Regions from separate parts of the Sphaerisporangium aureirubrum genome, predicted to be linked through region 1. Evidence: predicted binding sites of a transcription regulator. Region 1 holds the regulator's gene; the other holds the start of a gene.
What was found. Region 1 encodes LexA, which represses DNA repair genes until DNA is damaged. Its sites were predicted from a motif close to TCGAACANNTGTTCGA; they were not measured.
Positions count from the first base shown of each region.

Region 1 (3,408 bases):
GAGCGCCTGGCCACCGACAAGGAGAAGACGGGCGTCTTCCTGGGGCGCCACGCGATCAACCCGGTGAACGGCGAGCGCGTCCCGGTGTGGGCCGCCGACTACGTGCTGTCCGACTACGGCCACGGCGCGATCATGGCGGTGCCCGCGCACGACCAGCGCGACCTGGACTTCGCGCTGAAGTTCAGCCTGCCGGTGCGGGTCGTGGTCGAGACCGGCCTGCCCGACCCAGCGGAGAGCGGCACCGCGACGCCGGGCGAGGGCCGTCTGGTCAACTCCGGGCCGCTGGACGGGCTGACCAAGACCGGCGCCATCGCCCGGATCGTCGAGATCCTGGGCGAGCGCGGCACCGGCGCGGCGGCGGTCAACTACCGCCTGCGCGACTGGCTGCTGTCCCGCCAGCGTTACTGGGGCACGCCCATCCCGATCATCCACTGCCCCGACTGCGGCGAGGTGCCGGTCCCCGACGACCAGCTGCCCGTCACGCTGCCCGACCTGCGCGGCGACGCCTTGGCGCCCAAGGGCGTGTCGCCGCTGGCCAGCGCCACCGACTGGGTCAACGTCGCCTGCCCCAAGTGCGACGGCCCGGCGCTGCGCGACACCGACACGATGGACACCTTCGTCGACTCCTCGTGGTACTTCCTGCGCTACTGCTCGCCCCAGCTGGACGACGCGCCGTTCGACGTGGAGCAGGTGCGCCGCTGGGGGCCGATCGACCAGTACGTCGGCGGTGTGGAGCACGCGGTGCTGCACCTGCTGTACTCGCGGTTCTTCACCAAGGTGCTGCACGACATGGGCATGGTGGACTTCCCCGAGCCCTTCCTGCGCCTGCTGAACCAAGGCCAGGTCGTCAACCAGGGCAAGGCCATGTCCAAGTCGCTGGGCAACGGCGTCGACCTGGGCGAGCAGATCGACGCGTTCGGCGTGGACGCGGTCCGGCTGACCATGGTGTTCGCCGGCCCGCCCGAGGACGACATCGACTGGGCGGACGTCTCGGCCGCCGCGTCGCAGAAGTTCCTGGCCCGGGCGTTCCGGGTGATGGCGGAGGCCGGGGCCGCGTCGGCGCCAGGAGCGGACTTCTCGTCCGGCGACACCGAGCTGCGCAAGGTCACCCATCGCACCATCGACGAGGTCACCCGGCTGGTCGAGGCGCACAAGTTCAACGTGGCGGTCGCCCGCACCATGGAGCTGACCACCGCGGCGCGCCGTGCCATCGACACGGGCCCAGGCGCGGCCGACCCCGCGGTGCGCGAGGCGGCCGAGACCCTGGCGGTGCTGCTGTCCCTGGTCGCGCCGTACTGCGCCGAGGAAGGCTGGGAGCGGCTGGGACACGGCCCGTCGGTCACCCGGGCCGGCTGGCCGGCCGCCGAGCCCGCGCTGCTGGTGCAGGAGTCGGTGACCTGCGTGGTGCAGGTGGCGGGGAAGGTGCGCGACCGCCTGGAGGTCTCGCCCGACATCTCCGGTGCCGCGCTGGAGGAGCTGGCCCTGGCCTCGGAGAAGGTGCGGACGTACCTGGACGGCGCGCCCCGCAAGGTGATCGTGCGGGCGCCGAAGCTGGTCAACATCGTCCCCTGACCGGGGGCCGATCGCTGGTGAGCCGGGTCAGGAAGGCCTGACCCGGCCGCTCTGCCGGAACCCGGTCAGAGCTTGCGGAGGACCGCGGTGACCTTGCCGAGGATGGTGGCCTCGTCGCCGGGGATGGGGTCGTAGACGGGGTTCTGCGGCACCAGCCAGACGTGGCCGTCCTTGCGCTTGAAGGTCTTCACGGTGGCCTCGCCGTCGATCATCGCCGCGACGATGTCGCCGTTGTCGGCGACCGGCTGCTGGCGCACCACGACCCAGTCGCCGTCCGCGATGGCGGCTTCGATCATGGAGTCGCCGGCGACCTGGAGCAGGAACAGCGTGCCCTCGCCCACGAGCTGCTTGGGCAGCGCGAAGACGTCCTCGATGCGCTCCTCGGCGAGGATGGGGCCACCGGCGGCGATGCGGCCGACCAGCGGGACGAACGCGGCGGTGGGCCTGCTGATCAGCGGCTCGTCCTCGCCGTCGCCGACGGGGTCGACCCAGAGGGCCGGCTCGCCGGGCAGGCGGACCTCCAGGGCACGGGGGCGGTGCGGGTCGCGGCGGAGGTATCCCTTGCGCTGGAGCGCGGTGAGCTGGTGGGAGACGCTGGAGGTGCTGGTGAGCTGGACGGCCTCGCCGATCTCGCGCATCGAGGGCGGATAACCCCGCTGCTGCACGGAGTCGCGGATCACTTCCAGGATCTTGCGTTGCCTCGGGGTGAGACCGAGCTCGTCACGCCTTCGCACGGCCAGGTCGCTGACGACCGCGCCGATCTCCTGCTCGCTCATGAACTCCTCCTCACCGGGCGCCGGTGAGGCGCTCGGTCCGTGGCGCCCGCCCAGCCCGGCCGCCGTGTGCCTGCCATGCCTGCAATGCCGCCCACACGGCGACAATAACTCCGTTCAAGATCGTCATCAAACACGTGTTCGATAATGGGGCCTCTGATCGGGCATTATCGTGCCCGCCATCGTACGGGAGTTCGATCGCTCTCGTGTTCGACTTTTGCGATCTTATGCCGGACGGGTGTCGAAGTCGATCACGCCCGGCCGGTCTCCGTAAGGTTCTGCACCGGCGCCGCGAGCGGATCCGGGTCGTGCCTGGTGGGGCAAGGGGTGCGGCAGGGGATCAGGGGTGCGACACGCCGTCCGCGGTGCCGTTATCGCTGATGGGCGGGGTGGTTCGCGCGTAGGGGTCGCGCCGACTTGCGTTCATGCGGCGGCACTCCTACGGTTAGACCACAACATCTAGTAGTTACACCGATGTGGTTCACCATAGGTTGTGTTTCCGTCGGCGCACCGAGTCAAGATCGACGAGTGCGCCGGCCTGTTCCGCATGGGCGGGGGAGGTGACACGTGCACTGTCCGTTCTGTCGTCATCCGGACACCCGGGTCATCGACAGCCGCTCCACCGAGGACGGCGCCGCGATCCGCCGCCGGCGCACCTGCCCCGAGTGCGGACGCCGGTTCACCACGCAGGAGACCGTGCTGCTGATGGTCAGCAAGCGCAGCGGGGTGACCGAGGCGTTCTCCAGGGACAAGGTGATCGCCGGGGTGCGGCGGGCCTGCCAGGGACGCCCGGTCAGCGAGGACTCCCTCGCCCAGCTCGGCCAGCGGGTCGAGGAGAGCATACGGGCCAGAGGGGCGGCCGAGATCCCGGCCCACCAGGTGGGCCTGGCGATCCTCGGGCCGCTGCGCGACCTGGACGAGGTGGCGTATCTCCGGTTCGCCTCGGTGTACCGCGGCTTCGAGACGCTCGCCGACTTCGAGGCGGAGATCGAGCAGCTCCGGGCCGCGCGCGACGCGAGGGCGGCGGGCCAGGCGGAGCCGGCGTGACGGCCGGCGAGACGGT
Region 1 covers NZ_JBHSRF010000002.1:212,698-216,105, reverse strand. The annotation lists gene leuS (leucine--tRNA ligase) at 1-1,572, shown strand, start outside; gene lexA (transcriptional repressor LexA) at 1,638-2,348, opposite strand; gene nrdR (transcriptional regulator NrdR) at 2,913-3,392, shown strand.

Region 2 (3,408 bases), on a different contig from region 1:
CCGGCCCGACTCGGAGCGAGCCGACTCGGATGTGCCGAGTCGGCCGTCCTCCTGGCCGGAGAACCCGGACCGGCCGGCCCCCCGTCTTGGGGAACCAGAGCCGTTGGACCCACGCCCTGAGAACCCGGAGGTGGCGGACTTCCGTCTGGAAGAGCCGGAGCGGCCGGATCTCCGGCCGGAGGGGCCGCTCTGGCCGTTCTCGCCCTTGGGAGGTTCGCTCTGGTTGTCCCCGAAGAAGGGGTGGGGATGGTCTGCGGGCATGGTGGGTCAGCTCCAAGGGGGCGGGGACGGTCAGACGTCGCCGGGCTTGGGGACCTTGGGGGCGCGGGTGGGGGCGGGGGAGGTGGTGGCGGCGGCTGCGGGCTCGGCGGGGGTGTCGATGCGGGGGCCTACGCCCAGCTTTTCCTTGATCTTCTTTTCGATTTCGTTGGCGATGTCGGGGTTGGTCTTCAGGAAGTTGCGGGCGTTCTCCTTGCCCTGGCCGAGCTGGTCGCCCTCGTAGGTGTACCAGGCGCCGGCCTTGCGGACGAAGCCCTGCTCGACGCCCATGTCGATCAGGCCGCCCTCGCGGGAGATGCCGAAGCCGTAGAGGATGTCGAAGTCGGCCACGCGGAACGGGGGGGCCATCTTGTTCTTGACGACCTTGACCCGGGTGCGGTTGCCGACGGGCTCGGTGCCGTCCTTGAGGGTCTCGATGCGGCGGACGTCGAGGCGGACCGAGGCGTAGAACTTGAGCGCCTTGCCACCGGTCGTGGTCTCGGGCGAGCCGAACATGACGCCGATCTTCTCGCGGAGCTGGTTGATGAAGATGGCGGTCGTGCCGGTGTTGCTGAGCGCGCCCGCGACCTTGCGCAGCGCCTGGGACATCAGCCGGGCCTGGAGCCCGACGTGGCTGTCGCCCATCTCGCCCTCGATCTCGGCCTTCGGCACCAGCGCCGCGACAGAGTCGATCACGACGAGGTCGATCGCGCCGGAGCGGATCAGCATGTCGGCGATCTCGAGGGCCTGCTCACCGGTGTCGGGCTGGGAGACCAGCAGCGCGTCGGTGTCGACGCCGAGCTTCGACGCGTAGTCGGGGTCGAGGGCGTGCTCGGCGTCGATGAACGCCGCGATGCCGCCTCCCCGCTGGGCGTTGGCGACGGCGTGCAGCGCCACGGTGGTCTTACCGCTGGACTCGGGGCCGTAGATCTCGACGATGCGGCCCCGGGGGAAGCCCCCGATGCCGAGGGCGATGTCGAGCGCGATGGCCCCGGTCGGGATCACCTCGATGGGGGCCCGGGCGTCATCGCCGAGGCGCATGACAGAGCCCTTGCCGAACTGCCGCTCGATTTGAGCGAGCGCAGTCTCAAGAGCCTTCTCGCGGTCGTTGGCTGCCATGGGATGCCCCCTGGAGGGTGTCGAAGTCGTTCCGTCGCCTGGGAAGCTACGGGGTGGCACCGACAATTTCCGGAACCCGCGGCACCGGGGCGTCGGCAGCTCTCAATATAGCGAACTATTGTTCGATCGTGGGGGAACTCCCGGCGGCTCGCCGGACGCGGACGGGGCCGTCTCCACCGTGCCCGAGACGGGCCGGGGGCGCGGGCTCAGCGCAGCCGCGGGTCGACGTCGACCACGTCGCACACCGCGCGCCAGATGTTCTTGGCCGACTCCCCCTCGGCGAAGGCCTGCGTCACGGTACGGCCGCCGAGCTGGGCGATGACGTAGTCGCGCGCCCAGGACTCGGCGTACCGCTCACCGAAGTGGTGGTTCATCCGGTTCCAGAATTCAGTGAGGCGCATCCCACCAGTATGGTCGCGGTCCCCGGCTGACCGGACCCCGGCCGCACCGCGTGGGGCGCCCGCTCACATGACCTTGTTGCCGTACATCTCCCCGAGCGGGTCGGCGAGCAGCTCCAGCCGGGCGCCGTCCGGGTCGCGGAAGTAGATCGAGGCGTCGCTCTCGAGTTGGTACGGGATGCCCGCGTCGTCGAGCTTGCCGCGCAGCTTCTCCCACTTGGCGCGCTCGACCGAGATCGCGATGTGGTGCAGGCCGCCGAGGACCTCCTGGTACTCCGACAGGTCCAGCCCCGGCAGGTCGAAGAACGCCAGCAGGTTGCCGTTGCCGATGTCGAAGAAGAAATGGTTGGAACCCTTGTAGTCGCGGTTCTCGAAGATCTCGGTGAGCGGGAACTCCAGCAGATCCTGGTAGAACTCGATGGTCTGCTCGACGTCGGAGCAGATCAGTGCGAAGTGGTGCAGCCCGCGGGCGCTGCTTTCCGGGCGCCGGGCGTGGAGGTGCTGGTCCCGGATGCGCTCCCGGGCCGCATCGATCGCCGCGTAGTCGATGTCCATGCTCTCAGGTGACGTCCCCCGGGTCCTCGGTGTCAAGCCCGCCGGCGGCCACATCGGCGCCCCCGCGCCGAAAGGTTCCGGCAGGACGACGGCCGGACTCGCCCGTGGTGGGCGGCGAGGTCCCTGAGCGGCGGATCGGTCCGTCCGGGACGGGAGCGCCGGTTTCTGTCGGTGGCGGGTTGCATGATGAGACGGTGACCGTTTCGGTGTTCGACCATTTCACACCGGTGACCAGGCGATGGTTCACCGGGGCCTTCGCGGCGCCCACGGCGGCGCAGGAGGGCGCCTGGCGGTCCATCGCCCGGGGCGACAACACCCTGGTGGTGGCCCCCACCGGCTCGGGCAAGACCCTCGCCGCGTTCCTGTGGTCCCTCGACCGCCTGGCCGCCGCCCGCATGGCCGAGGGCACGCAGCCGGCGGGCCCCGGGCCGAAGGCCGGGAAGAGCGCCAAGAAGGAAAAGGACGGCGCGGGGCCGCGGCGGTGCCGGGTGGTGTACGTGTCGCCGCTGAAGGCGCTGGCGGTCGACGTCGAGCGCAACCTCCGGGCGCCCCTGGCGGGGATCGGGCAGGTGGCACGGGCCATGGGGCTGCCCGTCCCGGACATCTCGGTGGCGATCCGCTCGGGTGACACCGCCGCCGAGGACCGCCGCCGGTTCGCCGCCCACCCGGCCGACATCCTGATCACGACCCCGGAGTCGCTGTACCTCCTGCTGACCAGCAAGGCGCGCGACGCCCTGCGCGAGGTCGAGACCGTCATCGTCGACGAGGTCCACGCGGTCGCGGGCACCAAGCGCGGCGCCCACCTGGCGCTGACCCTTGAACGGCTGGACGCGCTGCTCCCGCAGCCGGCCCAGCGCATCGGCCTGTCGGCCACGGTCCGCCCGGTGAGCGAGATCGCGGCGTTCCTCGGCGGCTCCCGCCCGACGACCGTGGTGCAGCCGCCGTCCGACAAGGTCATCGAGGTCCAGGTGATCGTCCCGGTCGAGGACATGACCGAGCTGGACTCCCCCCGGGCCCTCCCCGGCCCCCACTCCCCCGGCGGCACCGGCCCCGAGGCGGACGGCGACGCGGACCCGTG
Region 2 covers NZ_JBHSRF010000046.1:22,306-25,713, reverse strand. The annotation lists gene recA (recombinase RecA) at 292-1,377, opposite strand; gene ACFP1K_RS25965 (DUF3046 domain-containing protein) at 1,584-1,778, opposite strand; gene ACFP1K_RS25960 (VOC family protein) at 1,842-2,330, opposite strand; gene ACFP1K_RS25955 (ATP-dependent helicase) at 2,525-3,408, shown strand, end outside.
Region 2: recA (recombinase RecA) is a predicted target of LexA. The motif match lies at 1,488-1,503, and genes of this name have one in related genera.